DNA from 4 places in the Brevibacillus sp. B_LB10_24 genome. Region 2 is predicted to be linked to each of the others. Evidence: riboswitches for the same ligand, from Rfam matches in the RefSeq annotation. Region 2 holds a riboswitch; each other region holds the start of a gene.

Region 1 (4,788 bases), on a different contig from region 2:
GGTTGAGGTATCCGTTTTGTTCATAGGACGCAAGCATGTCTGCATCCAGCTCGGACGTGCCGGAGCCTGCGTCCGAATAGACGACAGGGTCCTTTCGCTCGATGATGCCTGGTGTATCCTCGATGCGGGATGGATAGCAATCCTCCATGACGACGTAGCGTTGGTTCATACTTTCCTCTCCTTCCAGGTTTTTCGCCAAATCTCATCCTGCCGATTTACTCAACCAAGGGGTATACTCCGTTCTCATCGTGTACTTCGCGCCCGGTCAGCGGCGGATTGAACACACACACCATTCGCATCGTGCTCTTCGCCCGCAGGTAATGCTTCTCATGACCGCTTAAGGCGTACATCATGCCCGGCTGGATCGGGTAGGTTTCACCGCCGACCACCTCGATCTCTCCTTCCCCCTCGATGCAGTACACGGCCTCCAGATGGTTCGCGTACCAGATGAACGTTTCTGTACCGGCCTTGATCAGCGTATCGTTCAGGGCAAAGCCCATGTTGTCTTTTTTCAGAAGCAGTCTTCTGCTGTTCCACGTAGGAGTGTCAACGTCGTCCTTTGTGCCGATAATATCCTGTAAATGCTTTACGATCATGGTACCTACCTTCCTTTCTCCTGGCTTTCTTTGATCGCGTCCTCTAATATAGACAGGCCTTTTTTCAGGTCCAGCTCATCGATCGTCAATGGCGGCATGATCTTGACAACCTCGCTTTTTGGTCCCGATGTCTCCATGATCAGCCCGCGGCGGAAGGCAAGCGAGCAGATCCGGTCAGCCAAATCATCGACCCCGATGGCAATTCCTTGCATCAGTCCTCTTCCCCGCACCTCTCCTTTGATCAACGGATAGGTTTGGACCAGATGCTCCAGGTGCTGGCGAACAAGGTCGCCTTTCATTCGGACGTCCCTGCTTAAATCGTCGTTTTCCCAATAGGTTAATGCCTCAGCAGCCGCGATAAAGCCGAGGTTGTTCCCGCGGAAGGTGCCGTTGTGCTCGCCCGGTTTCCATATATCCAGCTCCGGGCGAAACAGTGTCAAGGCCATGGGCAAACCGTAACCTCCGATCGATTTGGAGAGGCAGACAATGTCAGGCTTGATCCCGGCTTCCTCAAAGCTGAAAAAAGGTCCTGTTCGTCCGCAGCCCGCCTGCACGTCGTCGACGATCAACAGAATGCCGTGCTTGCGGCAGAGCTGCTCGATTTTGACCAGCCAGGGGATACTGGCCGCATTGATCCCGCCTTCTCCCTGAACGGTTTCGAGGATCATAGCCGCAGGGAGAGATACGCCGCTGCTATCGTCTTCGAGCAGACGTTCAATGTACTCGGTGGTATCCCAATCCTTCCCCAGGTAATTCTCATACGGCATCACAACCGTGTTGGCGAGCGGTATGCCCGCTCCTCCCCGCTTCATCCGGTTCGCCGTCACAGCCAGCGAGCCGAGGGACATGCCGTGGAAGCCGCTGGTAAAGCTCATGATCAGCTCCCTGCCCGTCGCCTTTCGCGCCAGCTTGAGCGCGCTCTCTACCGAGTTGGTCCCCGTCGGTCCAGGAAACATCACCTTGTAATCAAGCCCTCTCGGCTGCAAAATCACTTCGTGAAACCGGCGCAGCAGCGCTTCCTTGGCATCTGTCGCCATGTCCAGGCTGTGGGTAATCCCGTCGTTTTGCAGATATTCGATCAGCTGCTTTTTCAGTCGGGGATGGTTGTGACCATAGTTCAAGGCCCCCGCCCCGGCAAAAAAGTCGATGTACTCCTTCCCCTGTCGATCCCACAATCTGGACCCGCTTGCCCGGGTAAAAACGGTTGGAAAACTTCGGCAGTAACTCCGAACCTCTGACTCCATCTGTTCAAATACGTATAAGGGTGTTCGCGTCTCGGCAATTGCTTTCAATGCGTAACCTCCTATCGTGTTTTGTCTAACGGTCCTATGCGATACGTCCATTCCGCTTCGTGATCCTGCCCGGGAAAAAGCGACGCAGGAAAGCATGGCTTCACTTCGCAGGCTGTGCCCATCTCCGCCGCCAGTCTGCGGAAAAGAGCCTTTGACGGTTCATTTGACGACGTGACGGTCGCCTCCAGATACCTGACCTGCCGGCAGGCATCACGCATCAGCAATGCACGCAGCATGCTGCTGCCAATTCCCTTCCCCCGTTGCCCTTCGCTGACTCCGATTTGCCAAACAAACAAGGTATCAGGCTTATCAGGCAGGCAAAAGGCGGTGACAAAACCAATCAGCTCCTCCTCCACTTCGGCTACCACACATGTCTCCGAAAAATAGCTGCCTGCCATCAGGTACGCATAAGGCGAATTGGGGTCGAGCACCTTCGACTCCGCCGCCAATCTCCACATCGCGGCACCGTCTTTGGCCGATGCTTTGCGGATTGTCGCCCGGCTTTTTGTTCCTGCAGCCGTGTTCATCTTCTCACCTCCTTTCACGGTCTCGATTCATCAACAGTGTATTTTAGTATGAATATTACCAATATTCAGTATTATGGTTGTGCGCAAAAACGCGCCCTGCAACGTCGGTCAGACCATGCGAATGGCACATAGAAAAAGTCGACGAACTGCTGCCGTGGGATAAGGGTTGGGCAACCCGGCAAGCAGATGCGTCGACTGGTTTGTAACTTGGGTACGCCGGCTGCTGCCGCAAAAGAGCGTACACAAGGGATCAATCATTTTAGAAAGATGAAAATCTGCTTTAGCCGACGAGGTTAGCTGACGGGTAGGATGGCAGAGACGCATCCCTTCTGCATGCACAGAATTAACCCCAAAACGTGGTTCCCCCGCTTCCGTTTCGAAAACGGAACTAGGCCCGCTATTTGATTGTTTTTTCGCTCGCTCTCCTTTTTCATCCGACTGGGGTAAAACATGGTTTGTATGTTACCATAACATCGAAATAGGCACACCCCTGGTAATCCGTTCGATTTTCCCTTCTCGGCCCCTCTCATCCCATCAACTGGAAATATCAGCCCTATGCAGAAAATTACGCCCATATCCTGCCATCATTGGTCAGATTGTTAGAAGAGTTCACGCAATTCAAGCGGACTCAATGGCCACGATCAGATAGCCAATAGCCAACCGTTGATTATGCACTCCGAGGTTTACGTACCGCTGCGGGTTGTAGCGGAAAACATGGGGTATCAAATTCCACCGTTTACGTCAATTTCTGATGATCAACCTTTTTACCTGCGTGGAGAATCCGTCGACTTTTACGTCGGTTTGTACGAGTATACGCCGTACGCAGCAGGGATCCCGGAATTCGCAATACCGCTGGCGTCTTTGATTCCGAAAGGCAGTAATCTATTTCAGTAAAACGAATTACGGACTCATATAAAAACCTGTCATGACTACTCTTTATCGTGGCAAGTTTATTCAATTTAGAAATAACCTGTCAATTGCCTCTTCATCGTATTTTAAAATCCAATTATTGTATTGTTCATACAAAAACCGAATGGATTCTTTGGATGAAGCAATTACATCACAACCTCGATCATCGTAAATGTGGAAGATTGAATTTTTCGATAGGTTAACAAAGAATACATCATGAGAGATCTTAGGTTTTATACCCATATCTTGATTACAAATCGCTTTAATCAAGTTCGCATACTTTACATCCGCAACCTGACAGTTTAAGGCAAATCTATGGGTTTCAAAATCGTAGATATCGTAAACATCTTCAAAAACATAAGGAATAACATTGTGTTGTAACCTGTACAAGACTTTTTTTGACTTTATATAGTGCTGAAATGTCTTTATTTTTCGTCTTCGGAATAAGTTTTCTTCACCGTCGTGATGAATGTTTGCTACAATGATGATCTCATCTTTTGCGGAATGAAGTGCCTTGAAAAGTGTCGTCGCACGAGAATAGACACGCTCCATATAGTTTTTTATGTCTTCTTCGTTTGGGTCTCCCAATTCAAACCGAATCCCTAGTTCCCAATTGTAAAAGAGAGGCGGTCTTAGCTTCAGATTAGGAAAGCTGCTGTTCAGGTAATGTTCGAGTTGCACATAAACACTCCAATCTTTTAGTGTAATACTGAGCTATATTATTAGTGATACTCATCTGGAGCTCATCGTCAAACTGCAGGTGTCACAACAGCCCGTCCCTACATAAAAATAACAAAAATAGTGTACCACGAAAAAAATGGTGAAAACGATTGACCTTGACGGCAAAATGGGTTACTCTAGTGATAATGATTATCAATTTTGATCGGACTGTTTGAGAGGAGAGGCTTATGACAAGTATGCTGCTTCCCATCTTAACCCTGCTTTTAGTCGCGTATGCAAGTCTATGTATTTTCATTGCGCTCGATCATCAGCGCCGCGTCCGCGAGTGGTCTGCCAAGGCCAGCCATCCACACGTTGCGGAAATGATCTCATACGGCCAGCCGGAAGCGGCCGGAACTTTATTAGCCAGGTCAAAGTCATAGCCGGCAAATCAACCGGCATCCATTGCTTTTCCTCCAATTCGTTGGGGGAAAAGCTTTTTTCGTTTGGGCGATGATTCTGGCGATCTATAGTTTTAAAAAAAGTATTTACATTGTCACCACTATTACTTTATAATAATTATTGTAAAGTTTCCTTCTCCCAATAAAGCTGAATAAAGTAAAAACGAAAATCATTCTCGTTTGATCATGCTGTTCCTTCATGGAACAGCATGACCCATTTTAGAGGCATTAGTAATGGGATTCATTCTCATATAGGAGGGGTGTACGTATGACTATGCTTCCAGCGACAAACAGCAGTGTAACGGAATCTGCACAACTGAAAAAGGCTGCGCCGGCGGGGAAA
Region 2 (4,788 bases):
TCTTGCATCCAAAACGCAAACCGGCTTCCTGCGCCTTCGCCTCGTATTCCTCGGCGATGTTTTGGACAAAAGGCCACAGGTGAATCCGGCTTAGCACAAGCGGGAGCTGCCTGCTTTGGTAGCTGAAATCCTGCAGTTCATCCAGCAGTTTTTCCAGATCGTTTACTTTTCCCCCGATCTTTTTCATCTGGTTTTGAATCCGTTCCATATCCGTGACCCTTCCAGAACCGATGAAGGAGGCGTACCCTTTGATCGTCGTCAGCGGCGTGCGAAAGTCGTGGGCGATGGCAGCGATCAGTTCCTGCTGCCGCTCTTCGGCGTTGCGCAATTCTTCCACCATATCGGTAAAGTATTGAAACAATTGGCCGAATTCGTCATTCGCCTTGTAGGAGAAGGAGACGTACCGTTTGCCGTCCTTGATCTCCTGTGTGACCAGCGAAAGCTCGCCGACCGGGCGCAGGATCCAGCGAACCAGTATGAACATGAAGACCAGTCCGAGGAGCAGGATGCTGCCGTAGATGTACCAGACCGACATCGAAACCCCTTTGGAGGCGAGGATGTCTGATTCATCGGTATAGAATGTGATCACGGTGCGCTCCTGGCTGCCCGGGTCATGCTGAAAGTAGTATTCTGCCACTTCTTTTTTGTTGGGCCCCTTCAGACTGTAGGCTTGGGAGACCTTTGTATAGAGGGTCGTCCCATTGGCGTCTTCCACCGTAACCTTGTACATCAGATCTTCTGGCAGCTCAGAGCTGAGTTCATGCATTTCAAGCGGGTCTTTGAAAGAGTTCGTCCGCATCAGCTGATTGATTTGCACGCGCTGGGCCGCCACTTTTTCGCTTAAAAACTGCTCGTAGCGGTCATTTTTGATCTGCTCGACGATGATGTTTTTAAAGATGAGTTGATACGTTAACAGATGAAACAAAATAATCGCAAAAAAAGACAAGAACAGCTTCGTGCCGATTCTCATCTCAAATACGCTCCCCTATGAAAACGTAGCCGGTTCCCCATTGGGTCTTGATAAATGTCCGATCCTTTTCCAGCTTTTCGCGCAGGTTTTTGATGTGTACCGTGACCGTGTTGAGCGAGCCGTATCCGTATCCCCAGACGCGGTCGTAGATTTCCTCGCGGGTAAAGACGATGCCCGGATTCTCGGCTAAAAAGGCCAATAGCTGAAATTCTTTTGTCGAAAGGTCTACCTTTTCGTCATTGACGTAGACGGTATACGTTTCTTTGTTGATTTCGAGCCCCTTAAAGGAAAGCTGGCTCATCGCCGCTGCAGCTTCCTGCTTGGTGTTTTCGCGCTGCCCGATATGGCGAATCCGTTCAAACCGTCGCAGGTGGGCGCGAACTCTTGCTAGCAGCTCCTCGGTATCGAAGGGCTTGGTAATATAATCGTCGGCTCCGATTTCAAAGCCCACCACCTTGTCGACAGCCTTTCCTTTTGCGCTTAAAAAGAGGATGGGCATTTCCCACTCGCGGCGAATTTGGGCGCAAAGCTCGTATCCGCTGATGCCCGGCATCATGATATCGAGCAGGATGAGATCCGGATGCAGTCCGTTTTCCAACAAGGAAAGCGCTTGGGCGCCGCTGTTTGCAATCGATACCTTCATACCTTCGCTCTCGAATATATCTTGGAGAAGATCGGTGATCTCCTGATTGTCGTCAACCACAAGAATGTGTTCTTCTTTCAATCTATATCCCCTCCAACTGCAAAGTCACATTCTCATTCCCATCATATCACGAAACGAAAGAATACACAGTGGTAATAACAGTCTGTAGGGGAATTCCTATGAGGTTATCTTGGGATCTGGTACTAAATTTCGTCAGAAAAAGCCAGAGGCGCTTACCCTCTGACTTCTAAAGTTAGTTTTCCGTTTTCTCTTTGCTATCTTCTTGTGCTTTTTCCAGTGCCGGAATAGCTACTCGTTTTGCTCCGACGTAACGCTTGCTCCAGTAGTAGGGATCGTTCAGCGAAGTCTTGGTAACCCCTTTACCGGTTTCGGAGTGGGCGAACATGTTGTCGCCGATGTAGATTCCCACATGGGAGATGCTGTGGCCATTGGTGTTGAAGAACACCAGATCTCCTGGCTGCAATTCGTCTTTGGAGACAGCGGTCCCTAACTCGTACTGTGATGCGGAAGAGTGGGGAATCTCGACGTCTAACGCTTGAAAGACGTATTGTGTAAAACCGGAGCAGTCAAACCCTTTGGTGGTGGTTCCTGCCGTTTTATACGGAACGCCGTAAAGGTTTTCGATGGTGCCCATAAGCGGGTTTTCCGCTGCAAACACCGAACCGGCTCCGCTGGCAAGCACTCCAGCCAAAATCAATGAACAAACAAACTTACGCATACGCAATGAAGCTGCTCCTTCCTTAAGCCTGCGAGGTTAGCTGAAGGGTTCGGGCGAAAGGATTCCCTAAACTGTCGAAACAGCTACTCACCCCAAAACATTGGTTCCCCCGCTTCCATGATGGAATTCGGCTTTTTTCGATTTTTTTTTACACAATGAACAAAATAATTCGAGGTTGTCCAAGGATTTCCTCTATTTTGCGTAATCGTTCAAAATTTCGTCACAATTTCCTGTCATATTACCGAAACGCACAGCAGGTTTCTTCGTCGCTTGACGCTTTCGGCGGGCTTGTCCGATTTTGGCAGGACGTGCTTCTCCGCCTTCGGACGGACGCAAAAACCAATCGCCCGTCCGTTATACTCGCAAAACAGGTCGTCTACAATAAAGTTGTGAGCAAGAGTTAAAGAAGAAAACGGAGGGATGTTCGATGAGTGAGCGGTCGGGGAAGCTGCTTCTCGGAACCGCGCTGCTGTTCCTCGGAGTAGTCATCTTGCTTGGCCACTTGGGGTTTGTCAAAGGACTGCTGGGCTTTCTCATCTCGGGAGCTGTCATCTTCTGGGGCGGGAGCAAGCTGCTCGCAGCCAAATCGACAGGCGGCCGCATCTGGGGGGCATTCCTGGTCTTCTTCGGCATCTTGATGCTGACCGGCAAGGTTCATCTGCTGTTCAGCACATTGATCGCCGTCGGGATACTCTATCTCGGGTATCGCCTGATCAGGAGCCATCCGGAACCGTCTGCAGAAGAGGTTTCGTACTATGAACGCAAGTGGGCGAGGAGCGTACTTAAGGAGGACACCCTGGATTCGTGGGAAGACGATCTGCGGTCTCGCCGTCCTTGAAAAATGTAGAAGGAAAATATCTTGACCCGCTATACCGTAATGATAAAATGAGGAGGAATTTACATGGGTATCATAAAGAGATTGCGTGATTTAACAGTAGCTTCGGTCAATGATGTGATCGATTCGATGGAAGATCCGGCAGTGATGCTGACCCAGTATATGCGTGACATGGAGTCGGAGATTGGACGAGCTGAAGTAGCCGTGGCCCGGCAAGTCGCGCTGGAAAAGAAGTTTCGCCAGCAGTGGGAAGAAGCCTTGAGGATGGTGGAGAAGCGGGAGCGGCAGATCAACCTGGCGCTTGGCGAAGGGGAAGATGAACTGGCCCGCCGCGCCCTGATTGACAAAAAATACTTTGAAACCCGGGCTTCCGAAAACGAAGCGCTGTACCACTCGGCCCGAGAAGCAGCAGGGCAAATGCGAGAAAAACTGGCGCAGTTAAAAGACGAGTTCTACAAGATGAGAGCGAAAAAATACACGTTGATGTCCAGGGCGCAAGTAGCCCGTACCCAAAAGCACCTGAATCACGTAATAAATGGTATAGGCTGTGAAAGCGCGACCCGCGGCTTTAGCCGTATGGAAGAAAAAGTCATGCGGATGGAAGCGGAAGCAGAGCTCACCGGACATTGGAACGAAGGCCGCCGCAGTCTGCATTCTTCACTCGACGCGTTAGAAGCAGACGATATCGATCAGGAGCTGGCGTTGCGCAAAGAGCGGCTGTTCGACAAAAAAACAGACGAAACCAGACAGGAAGAGCAAGGCGATCACCTGTCCCGATAGCAAGATTTGATAGTCTCGGCAGCCCGTAAAAAGCGGGCTGCTTTTCCCCTAGGAGGTTTGCCCTGTGTCAGATTTTCTCGTCTTCTTGCGACGTTTTTTCTCTAATCCTACCCGTGTGGGAAGCGTTGCTCCCAGTTCGAAATTTTTATGCCGGCTAATGATGAAAAACGTTCCGTGGGTCTCTGCCAAAACCATTGTCGAATTGGGGCCGGGAACGGGTGTTTTTACGGAAGCGATCCTGCGGCTGAAGCGTCCGGAGACGAATTTTTTTGTCGTGGAACAGGACCCGCGGTTTCAGCAGATGCTGAAAGAACGTTTTCCGGGAATACTCATTCAATCGGAAGCGGTTCATTTGGCCAGCTATGTAAAAGAGATGAACCTGCAGCCTGCGGACGCGATTATTTCCGGGCTGCCGTTTGCCGTATTTCCAGTCGAAGTGCGGACGAAAATTCTCGACAATGTGGTGGAAACGCTGGATCCGGAAGGTGTATTCGTCACATTTCAGTACTCGCTGCAGATGAAAGCAGAATTGGAAGAACGATTTAAGAAGGTGAGCATCAGCTTTACGCCTTTCAATGTTCCGCCTGCTTTTGTGTACACCTGCCGGTTGCAGGAATAATGGATTGCTTCTGGCTGCGTTTGGAGGGAAAGACCCTGTGAAACTATCGCGATTAAATCAATTGATTGCTGGCATCATCCTCGTATTTATTGGTTTTGGTCTTTTTCTTGACGCGCTTAATCTGATTGATTTTAACTTATTTAGCCTGTTCCCGCTGTTGATCGTCTATCTCGGCATGCGCTGGTGGACGAGAGGACGCCGG
Region 3 (4,788 bases), on a different contig from region 2:
GCTTCGGATCATCGACAATCCGCAGCAGGATATTCCGCTGGCGGCAGTGCTGCGCTCGCCGATCGTCGGCTTGACCGAACAGCATCTGGCTGAATTGCGCATTGCCTATCCAGGCATTCCCTTTCATCAGGCGGTGCAGCTTTGCGTTCGCGAGGGGCGGGATGAGGGCGAGCTGGACAGGCGTCTGCGCGATTTTTTCCAGCGTGTCGAAGACTGGCGGACAGCAGCCAGACGCGGTTCTCTCGCTGATCTGCTGGCCCGGATTTACCGAGAAACGGGCTATCTGGAGTTTGTCGCCTCGCTGGATAACGGTCAGCAGCGGCAGGCGAATCTGCGGGCACTGTACGACCGCGCCCGCCAGTATGAGGCTACCTCGTTTCGCGGTCTGTTCCGTTTCCTTCGATTTGTCGACCGGCTGCAGCAAAAAGGGCGCGACATGGGAGAGGCACGGACGATTGGGGAAAATGAAGACGTCGTGCGGGTCATGACCATCCACAAGAGCAAGGGGTTGGAGTTTCCCGTGGTATTTGTCGCAGGGTTGGGGAAACAGTTCAACACGATGGATGAAAAGAAGCACTTCCTGCTGCACAAAGACCTCGGTTTTGGTCCCAAGGTATCCGATTCCGAGCTGCGTCTGCGATATCCCTGCCTCGCGTACCAGGCGGTCCGGCAGCAGCTTCACCGCGAGATGCTGGCTGAGGAGATGCGCGTACTGTACGTCGCCTTGACGCGGGCGCGGGAGAAGCTGATCTTGGTTGCTTCCGAGAAAAATCTGGCGAAAAGTATCGCCGCCTGGTGCGATCAGGCTGGCTCGGGGGATGCGCTGGCCGACGAGGATCTCATCCAGGCAAAAAGCAGCCTGGACTGGGTAGGCCGGGCCCTGGTGCGCCATCCAGCCGGGGCTGTCCTGCGGGACAAATGCCAGGAACAGGGAGGAGAGCTCTGCCTCACGACCGTACCTGATGACTCCCGCTGGTCGTTTTTCTTCTACCAGGCGGACCAGTTTGCGGCTAAAAAGGCGGAAACAAACCTGGATCGGCAGGTCTGGGAGCGAATCGTCAGCCTGCAATCAGTGGGAGAAAGACCGGAAGATCCATTCTGGCGGGAACAGCTTGAACGGCAGCTGACCTGGAGCTACCCGTATCTCCTGGCCGCGCAGACAGCGGCCAAGTGGAGCGTCAGCGAGCTGAAGCGAATGACGGAAGATGTCTCGGAAAGCGAGCAGCTCAGGCTGTCTACTGAGGAAGGCCCGGCTCGCAAATGGGCGCAGATCAACAAGAAGCCCCGCTTTCTGACGGAGCAGACAATCAAGACCTTTAGCCGGGCGGAGATTGGAACGATTGTGCACACGGTCATGCAGCAGCTGGACCTGAAACAACCCCTGGACGAAGCCGGTGTGCAGCACCAGCTGCGAGACTTGGTAGATCGGGAGTACCTCACCCGGGAGCAGGCTGCACAGGTAAACTGTCAGCAAATAGCCTCATTCTTTGCCTCGCCGCTTGGCCTGCGGCTAAAAGCGGCGGCCCGGGTGCATCGCGAACTGCCTTTTACGATGACCGTCCCATTGGATCAGATCATGTCTGACGCCATTGCGGAAACAGGGGAGCAGGTTATCGTGCAAGGGGTCATCGACTGTCTGGCAGAAGAGCCGGACGGATCGCTGATTATGGTCGACTACAAGACAGATGCCATGATCGGCAGCGACCGGGCTGCCTCGCTTGTTCAGCTAACCAACCGCTATCGGAAACAGCTCCAGCTTTACACGCAGGCAATCGAACAGATCTGGCAGCGGCGAGTCGATAAAAGCTACCTGTACTTCTTCTCCGCGGGCGAGGCCGTCCTTATCGGCGAAGGCGAATGAAAAAGAGGAACGCCCCGGGATCATGTCATGGATCCCGGGGCGTTCCTTGTCAAAATAGCGAATAGCCTATAAAGTTATTTAAGTACGTAAACCTTGATATTTTGCATACCGAAGTAGGATGCGTCATTCGTTGGCAGGAAGATGTCTACACGCTCTCCCTTGATCGCGCCGCCGATGTCTGCCGCCTTCGCCACCATGCCTCCGCCTGGCAAATGGGGGGAATTGTATCCCGTGATATAGACGGTGGAACCGAGCGGAATCACCTTGGGGTCTACCGCGATGGTTCCCACTTTTAATGGATTGCCGAAGTAATCCACGCCAGCCCAGCCGCCGTTTTCCTCCGCAGAAGCCGTATAGCCGGTAGCTTTACAAGAGATGACACGGCTGAAAGACAAGGTTTTGCCGGCAGGGGTGGTAATGGTGCTTCCCAATTCTTTCGGAGCAGTGGCACTGGCAGCCACAGCTGTTGCCTTCTTGGTCTCCGGAAGCTGAATCTTTTGACCAATTTGCAAATTGGTCGGATCGACACCCTGGTTGGCGGCAAGGATCGATTGCAGGGGGATGTTGCGTTCCTGCGAAAGTTTGAAAAATGTGTCATCTTGTTTTACTTCGTAAGTAGCGGCAAATGTTGGGGTAGAGATACTTGCAAACAGCACAGCGCAAGCCATGGACGCCAACGTTTTTCTGGCTGACCACTTTTTCATCAACATCTTCTCCTTTCACATGCCTACGAGGTTAGTTGTCGGGTTCGGGTTAAGGAGGCTGCCCTACGCAATTGCGATTCACCCCAAATCGATGGCCGCATGTGCCATCGATAAAAAAAGTCCCCCGCACTTCTGTTTAGGAAGTTTCGGCGATAACAATCAATACAATATCATAGGTTCTTGTTTAAAATAAATGATAAATTTATAGTAGCGGTGTAAATCTTTACCCCTTGACAGTCAGGATTTTTCTTCATGTCTTTCCATGGTGGATGTTTTTAAGTCAATGTATACAAGGGATGGAATCGTTTGGACTGACTAAAAATACGTGTTATACTATAGGGAAAAAACGCAACGAGAGATAGAGGAGAGAAACAAATGAGTCAACTTTCAGACAGCAGGCGGCGCGCCTACCAGGAAAAGCAGAAGGACCACGCCCGCATGCTCATCACCTGCCCGGATCGGCCGGGAATTGTCTATGCTGTATCCCAATTCTTAGCCGAAAACGGCGCGAATATTTCACAGTCGGATCAATACTCGACCGATCCTGAGGGCGGCCGCTTTTTTATGCGGATCGAGTTTGACCTGCCCAATCTAGAGGAAAGATGCGAAGAGTTAAAGCGAAGTTTTCAGCCGATTGCAAACCGGTTTCAAATGGACTGGACGCTCGTAGAGGCCCGCAGGCTCAAACGGATCGCCATCTTCGTATCCAAGGAGGATCACTGTCTGTTGGAACTCCTGTGGCAGTGGCAGTCGGGTGCCCTGCACGCCGATATCGCAATGGTCGTCAGCAATCATCCTGATATGAGGGAAACGGTAGAAGCGCTTGGCATCCCATACCATGTGATATCTGTCACGAGCGAGACAAAGGCTGAGGCAGAGCGGCGGCAGATGGAACTGATGAAGGATATCGACCTGATCGTTCTAGCCCGGTACATGCAAATCCTCTCACCCCAGTTCCTGCGGGATTATCCGCAGCGAATCATCAACATCCATCACTCCTTCCTGCCGGCGTTCGTCGGCGCAAAGCCGTACGATCAGGCGTACAAGCGCGGCGTAAAACTGATCGGAGCTACCGCCCACTACGTGACGGAGGAGCTTGACGCAGGTCCGATCATCGAACAAGACGTCCAGCGGGTGACACATCGGGACGATGTCGAGGCGCTTAAAATGAAGGGACGGCAAATCGAGCGTACCGTTCTGGCACAGGCGGTCACCTGGCATCTGGAAGATCGCGTCCTGGTCTATGACAACAAGACCGTCGTCTTTCCCTAAGGGGAGAGACGACGGTCTTGGTTTGAATTGCATGCCGTTAGCTCCTGTTATTTCATTCGTTCCTTCAGGATCTCGGATACGTGTCTGATCACATCTTCTGCCTCGGGTCCGTGCAAGATCAGGTGACCCGATTCGGGGAAGGAGAGGAGACGCGTGTCAGCGCTTCCGACGTGTTTTTGCAAGTGGCAGGCGCTGACCGCCTGTACCGTGTCGTCCTTCTCACCCTGTACGATCACATAAGGACATGTCACCCGGGGCAGCAATCGCTTCGTTTCCGCCAGGAGCATGCGAAACTCCAGCATGCTCCGTATAGGGAATTTTGCCATCCCGTTCATGTAACGGGAGAGATGGGTGCGAAAATCGTTGCGCAGATTAACAGCAGCCTGTTTGATATCCCAGTAGTAAAAAGGGGTGTTGAGCGTAAACAGGTGGTGCACGGGATGGCGGGAGGCGATCTGCAGGGCTAGCAGGCCCCCCATGGAGAAGCCGATTACCGCGATTTTATCGCATCGCAGGCTCAGCCGTTTGTACGCTTCTACGGCTGAATCGATCCAGTCGGAACGCCTGCTTTGACTCAGCAGGAGGCGTCCGGCACCGTGCCCCTCGAGTGTAGGGCATTCGACAGTATAGCCCTGTTTTTGCAGAGCCATAGCCAGAGGCAGCACTTCGTGAACGTCGCCGGCAAAGCCGTGAAGGACTAAACAACCAAACGCAGACATCGTGGACATCCTTTCGAAAAGACCAACTCCTGTTGCCGAATCAGGCAGTTGGAGTTGGCTTTTGACACAGCTTTTTATAGGGAGGTGGTCTTGATCTGATCAGAAACCCGCAGGGGAGGCTGCGTGCAAGCCTGGATATCCTCCGGCGTGTACCCCGGAGCGACTTCTACCAGCAGCAATCCTTCCGGAGTCACATCCAGTACGGCGCGGTCCGTAATGATCCGGTTTACGA
Region 4 (4,788 bases), on a different contig from region 2:
CCGTATTTAATCAGGTAGATGTCCCGCTTGTCAGCAAGGGTCGTGCTTTTTTCCCAATATTGACCCAACAGCAGATATTCACCAGCCCCCTGGGGAACCGCCCCGATCACCCGCACTTGCGGGAAGGTGACGGTTTTCTCATCCAACAGGTTGCCGGAATCATCCAGCGTCATGAAACTCCAGTCTGAGGGTTCATTCCGTTCCGACCCGAGCAGCGCGATCAGCATATAGCCTCCGTCAGCCCTCTCAGTCAGGGACAAGCCGATTTCACCGCGTTCTTCTTCTCCGTACTGCTGCCGCCAGACCACATCTCCCTTGGCATTGATGTGCCAGGCTAAGATGTCATTGTACGCAGGATCGTACCTGTACCGGTTTACATAACCGGTAATGAGCAGTCCGCCGTCGCTTGCGGGCAGGACCGAGTGGATCGTCACAGAACCAACCTCATCATAGGTGTGCTTCCAGATGACTTCGGCATCTTCGGTCAGCTTTGCGATGTACAGCTGCGAGTCGCCGGAAGATACTGTCCCTTGCAGATAGACGTCTTTGCTGTCCGTAATGATAATCCGGTCTGCCGAGCTGAAGTTCGGTGTGTCCCATGTTTTATCCCATTCGACTTTGCCTGAAGCTGTGATTTTTACGAGGTGGACGAGAGACTTTTTGCCTGTGTCGTAGCCGCCAGGGTAGTAACGTCCAGCAGCGATCCAGCCGCCGTCGGATGTTTCCGCAAAATCGCTGTACAACAGGGAATAGTACTGCGGGATCATCGCACCGCCTTCTACTGCGATCTGTTTCGTCCACTCCGTTTTTCCGGTTTCGCTCAAGCGGACCAACTGCAGCTTTTCCGGTTGGGAGCGAAGCGCCCCCATGACGAGAAAACCGCTTGTCTTTGCCTGCTTGACGCTGGCAATCCAGAAGTCCTCCGGCATCCGCTTGGTCCATTCTTCTTCACCGGCCGCATCTACTTTCAACAGCAGCGGGGGGAGGATATGGTAGGCAGTATCCGTTTCGTCTGCCCAGACAAGCGCTCCGCCGTCTCGAGCGGCCACGACCTTCTTCACCAATTCCCGCGTCTCATCCTTGACATAGCGTTTCGACCACTTCATCTGCGGCTCCAGTTCCGCCGCGGCAGCTTGTCCGCATAGACAGAGGAATACCGCCAGAAAAAAGACGGTTGTCCGCATGGCCAAGCGCTGGAAGCTGCACCTATCTGTCTCTCTTGCCCACATGCTTGTCACACTCCTTTTCACCAGAATGGAAATATATGTGTGGTTCACCCTATATATAAGGAAAGCGCGATGGCTTGTACAGGAACCGAATTCCTAGTAACGCATGGTAATTTAGCTCCCTTTTTTAACGGAATCATCTGTTTCTGCTACTTCGTAACCAGAAACTTGAACCTTTAGTCCATTTTTTTCCATCCGATTCATCAGGCAATGTCCATGTCCGGCACGGTAGCCAACCCTCACTGCGCCTTCTAAAAGGTGGACTTGCCAGCATCTGGCTCCAATTGGGAGGAAAAGGGAGGCTCGGTCCGGTCAGCGGGAGTATCGGAAAGAGAGCCGGCTATCTCGCCTATTATCAGAATATATCGAGGATGAGTTGAAATTTTTGCTGTGGTACCATAGAAAACAACAAAGCGGCACACAGACTCAAGGCTTGCTTTTACAACTGAATACAAAAGGCCTAATTCCATCTTTGGATGGGAGCGGGGGAACCAGGTTTTTGGGGTTAATCCTTGAAGTGATATCAGGAGGGATGTTTTAGAGCTCAGCTTCTCTGCCATCCTACCCGTCAGCTAACCTCGCCGGCTAATGCAGAGAAGATCCTGGAAAACGGGTCGCATAAATAGGCGGAATATTCCGTTTATTTGGCGAGCAGAGCACGGTCTGAGGTATGGTCGTTTTAAGGCCAGACCGATAATCAGGCGATGAATACCGGTGCAGACTTTTTTCCTGGAACTTCGGTTCTAGGGGAAGAGCAGGCACCGGTTATTTATTTTTAGGCACCAGCTAGAAAGGGGAAAGAACATTGAACAAAAAGGGGCTTTCATTTTTGCTTACAGGAGTTTTGTCGATAGGGTTGTTGATGGCAGGCTGCAGCAGCTCCGGGGGTGGGGCGAATGAGGAGAGCGGAGTCTCTACACTTGAAAAAGCCAAGCAGCAAGGAGTTGTGACGGTCGGATTTGCCAATGAGAAGCCGTACGCGTATCAGACACCGGACGGCAAGCTGAGCGGTGAGGCGGTCGAGGTAGCGAGAGAGGTGCTGAAGAACATGGGCATAGACGAGATGAATGGGGTACTGACCGAATTCGGCTCGCTGATCCCGGGACTGAATGCCAAACGCTTTGACATTATTACGGCGGGGATGTACATCACACCCGAGAGAGCGAAAGAAGTGGCCTTTGCCAACCCGGAGTACAGCATTGGCGAGGCTTTGGCCGTGAAGAAAGGGAATCCCAAGGATCTCCACAGCTATAAGGATATCGCCGAGAAGAAGGCAAAAATCGGCGTGATGAGCGGCGCGATAGAGATTGACTATTTAAAAAAGTCGGGCGTTGGCGATGACCAGATGGTGATCGTGACCGACCAGCCATCGGCTGTGGCGGCACTGCAGTCAGGCCGGGTGGACGCGATTACGATGACGGGGCCGTCTCTGCAAGCGGTGCTGGATTCGGCAAAGGATAGCGGCATCGAGCGGGTCATGGAGTTCGATCAGCCGGTCATCGATGGACAGAGTATCCGCGGTTACGGAGCTGCTGCGTTCCGCAAAGAGGATCAGGATTTCCTCAAGGCGTACAACAGCGAGCTGCAAAAGCTGAAGGAGTCCGGCAGACTGCTGGAAATTCTGGAGCCCTTCGGCTTTACGGAGCAAGAATTGCCGGGTGACATGACAGCAGAACAGCTTGTCAAAGAATGAAGTAGACAGAAAGGAGCAGGCACCTTATGAATACAGATGCAGGGGCCGGGTTCCTGGCGCCGCTGATGAGCGGCGCCGGAATGACGGCACAGATATTTGCCTATTCGGCTGTTCTCACCATCGCCATTGCTTTTCTCGCAGGCTTCGGCCGGATGTCAAAGCATACCCCGATACGCATCGCAACGGCGGTCTACGTCGAATTTTTCCGCGGTACCTCTCTGATGATTCAGCTGTTTTGGCTGTATTTTGCCCTGCCGCTGCTCGGTTTCGAGCTCACACCAATGGCAGCCGGACTTATTGCGATGGGATGCAACTATGGCGCATACGGCTCGGAGATTGTCCGAAGTTCGATTCAGGCGGTCCCCAAGGGGCAGATCGAGGCAGCCATTGCGCTCAACATGACGCCCTTCCAGCGCATGAAAAAAATCGTCCTGCCCCAAGCGGTCGTCATGATGCTGCCGGCATTTGGCAACCTGCTGATCGAGCTGTTAAAAGGGACATCGCTCGTTTCGCTGATTACGCTGGCCGATTTGACGTTCAAGGGCATGCTGCTTCGCACGTTTGACATTTCCAGCACCCCGCAAATCCTGGGGCTGTTGTTGATCATGTACTTCGTCATGGCGGCAGTCGTCACGCTTGGCGTTCGCCTGCTTGAAAAATTTGTTACAGCGGGGAGGACATAGGTATGTGGAATTGGGAATTCGCCATGTCTGTGCTGCCCAAATTGCTCAGTGTCATTCACATCACGATCATGACGACGATTCTTGCGTTTTTCCTGGCCTTGATCCTTGGATTGCTGCTCGCTTTGGGGCGGCGCGCAAAGTTTAAGCCGCTGTCCTGGACCGTTGCGGCCGTGACCGAATTTATCCGCAGTACGCCGCTATTGATCCAGTTGTACTTTCTCTACTTTGCGCTCCCTGTCTATGGGATTCACTTCTCCGCCTTGACCATCGGGGTGCTCGGGCTCGGAATCCACTACAGCACCTATCTGTCAGAGGTGTACCGCTCCGGCATCGAGGCCGTATCCAAAGGTCAGTGGGAAGCGGCAACCGCGCTCAATTTTTCCAGATGGAAAACCTGGACGAAAATCGTCCTGCCGCAGGCGATTCGGCCGATCACTCCGGTGCTGGGCAACTACCTCATCGTCATGTTCAAAGAGACGCCGCTGCTTTCGACGATCACCGTGGTGGAGATGATGGCGACGGCCAAGTTGATCGGCGCCGCTTCTTTCCGCTATGTGGAAGCATTTACCGTTGTCGGTCTCTTGTTCCTGCTGCTCAGCTACCCGTCCGCCCTGCTCATCCGGCGCTTGGAAGCGCGAATCAGCTTAAAATAAGAAAGGGGATAGATCGTATGAATATGCCGCTCGCAACGAAAGAGGAAGCTACGCCGGTTGCCGGAAGGATCAGTCCGCTTGTCCGCTATCAGAATATCAGCAAGTCGTTTGGGGAACAGCAGATACTCGATGGAATCAATCTCGATATCGCATCCGGCGAAAAAGTGGCGGTAATCGGACCCAGCGGTTCTGGCAAAACGACGCTCGCCCGTCTGCTGATGACCTTGGAGGAGCCCACCTCCGGAACGATCGAGGTGGACGGGGAACTGCTTTGGCACAAACGAGTGAATGGAAAGCTGGTCCGGGCTAACGAAAAGCATTTGCACAGAATTCGCGGAAATATCGGCATGGTCTTCCAGCATTTTAACCTTTTTCCGCATATGACAATTCTGCGAAATTGTACGGAAGCGCCCGTTCACGTGTTGGGCATGCCCAAAGAGGAGGCCAGGGAGAGAGCTGTAGAAATGCTGAGAAAGGTAGGGCTTGAAGATAAAACAGAGGCCTATCCTTCCCAGTTGTCAGGCGGACAAAAA

What was found. A riboswitch is a leader RNA that binds a small molecule or an ion and turns the genes downstream of it on or off. The one in region 2 is predicted to bind cyclic di-AMP.
Region 1: another riboswitch for cyclic di-AMP. It lies ahead of ectA (diaminobutyrate acetyltransferase); the one in region 2 lies ahead of ACI7RC_RS24700 (C40 family peptidase).
Region 3: another riboswitch for cyclic di-AMP. It lies ahead of ACI7RC_RS13925 (3D domain-containing protein); the one in region 2 lies ahead of ACI7RC_RS24700 (C40 family peptidase).
Region 4: another riboswitch for cyclic di-AMP. It lies ahead of ehuB (ectoine/hydroxyectoine ABC transporter substrate-binding protein EhuB); the one in region 2 lies ahead of ACI7RC_RS24700 (C40 family peptidase).

What each region holds. Positions count from the first base shown of each region.
Region 1 is NZ_JBJQOQ010000029.1:42,509-47,296, reverse strand. It holds gene thpD (ectoine hydroxylase) at 1-169, opposite strand, end outside; gene ACI7RC_RS21305 (ectoine synthase) at 216-596, opposite strand; gene ectB (diaminobutyrate--2-oxoglutarate transaminase) at 602-1,840, opposite strand; gene ectA (diaminobutyrate acetyltransferase) at 1,900-2,415, opposite strand; cyclic di-AMP (ydaO/yuaA leader) riboswitch at 2,687-2,820, opposite strand; gene ACI7RC_RS21290 (RsiV family protein) at 3,085-3,309, shown strand; gene ACI7RC_RS21285 (DUF3885 domain-containing protein) at 3,370-4,005, opposite strand; gene ACI7RC_RS21280 (heavy metal translocating P-type ATPase) at 4,714-4,788, shown strand, end outside.
Region 2 is NZ_JBJQOQ010000042.1:9,022-13,809, forward strand. It holds gene ACI7RC_RS24690 (sensor histidine kinase) at 1-970, opposite strand, end outside; gene ACI7RC_RS24695 (response regulator transcription factor) at 972-1,694, opposite strand; gene ACI7RC_RS24700 (C40 family peptidase) at 1,867-2,352, opposite strand; cyclic di-AMP (ydaO/yuaA leader) riboswitch at 2,365-2,495, opposite strand; gene ACI7RC_RS24705 (hypothetical protein) at 2,780-3,190, shown strand; gene ACI7RC_RS24710 (PspA/IM30 family protein) at 3,254-3,967, shown strand; gene ACI7RC_RS24715 (class I SAM-dependent methyltransferase) at 4,032-4,586, shown strand; gene liaF (cell wall-active antibiotics response protein LiaF) at 4,624-4,788, shown strand, end outside.
Region 3 is NZ_JBJQOQ010000013.1:72,332-77,119, reverse strand. It holds gene addA (helicase-exonuclease AddAB subunit AddA) at 1-1,861, shown strand, start outside; gene ACI7RC_RS13925 (3D domain-containing protein) at 1,936-2,565, opposite strand; cyclic di-AMP (ydaO/yuaA leader) riboswitch at 2,570-2,727, opposite strand; gene purU (formyltetrahydrofolate deformylase) at 2,941-3,837, shown strand; gene ACI7RC_RS13915 (alpha/beta hydrolase) at 3,885-4,556, opposite strand; gene ACI7RC_RS13910 (CoA transferase subunit B) at 4,631-4,788, opposite strand, start outside.
Region 4 is NZ_JBJQOQ010000001.1:306,643-311,430, forward strand. It holds gene ACI7RC_RS01560 (Ig-like domain-containing protein) at 1-1,229, opposite strand, end outside; cyclic di-AMP (ydaO/yuaA leader) riboswitch at 1,674-1,829, shown strand; gene ehuB (ectoine/hydroxyectoine ABC transporter substrate-binding protein EhuB) at 2,089-2,919, shown strand; gene ehuC (ectoine/hydroxyectoine ABC transporter permease subunit EhuC) at 2,946-3,602, shown strand; gene ehuD (ectoine/hydroxyectoine ABC transporter permease subunit EhuD) at 3,605-4,255, shown strand; gene ehuA (ectoine/hydroxyectoine ABC transporter ATP-binding protein EhuA) at 4,273-4,788, shown strand, end outside.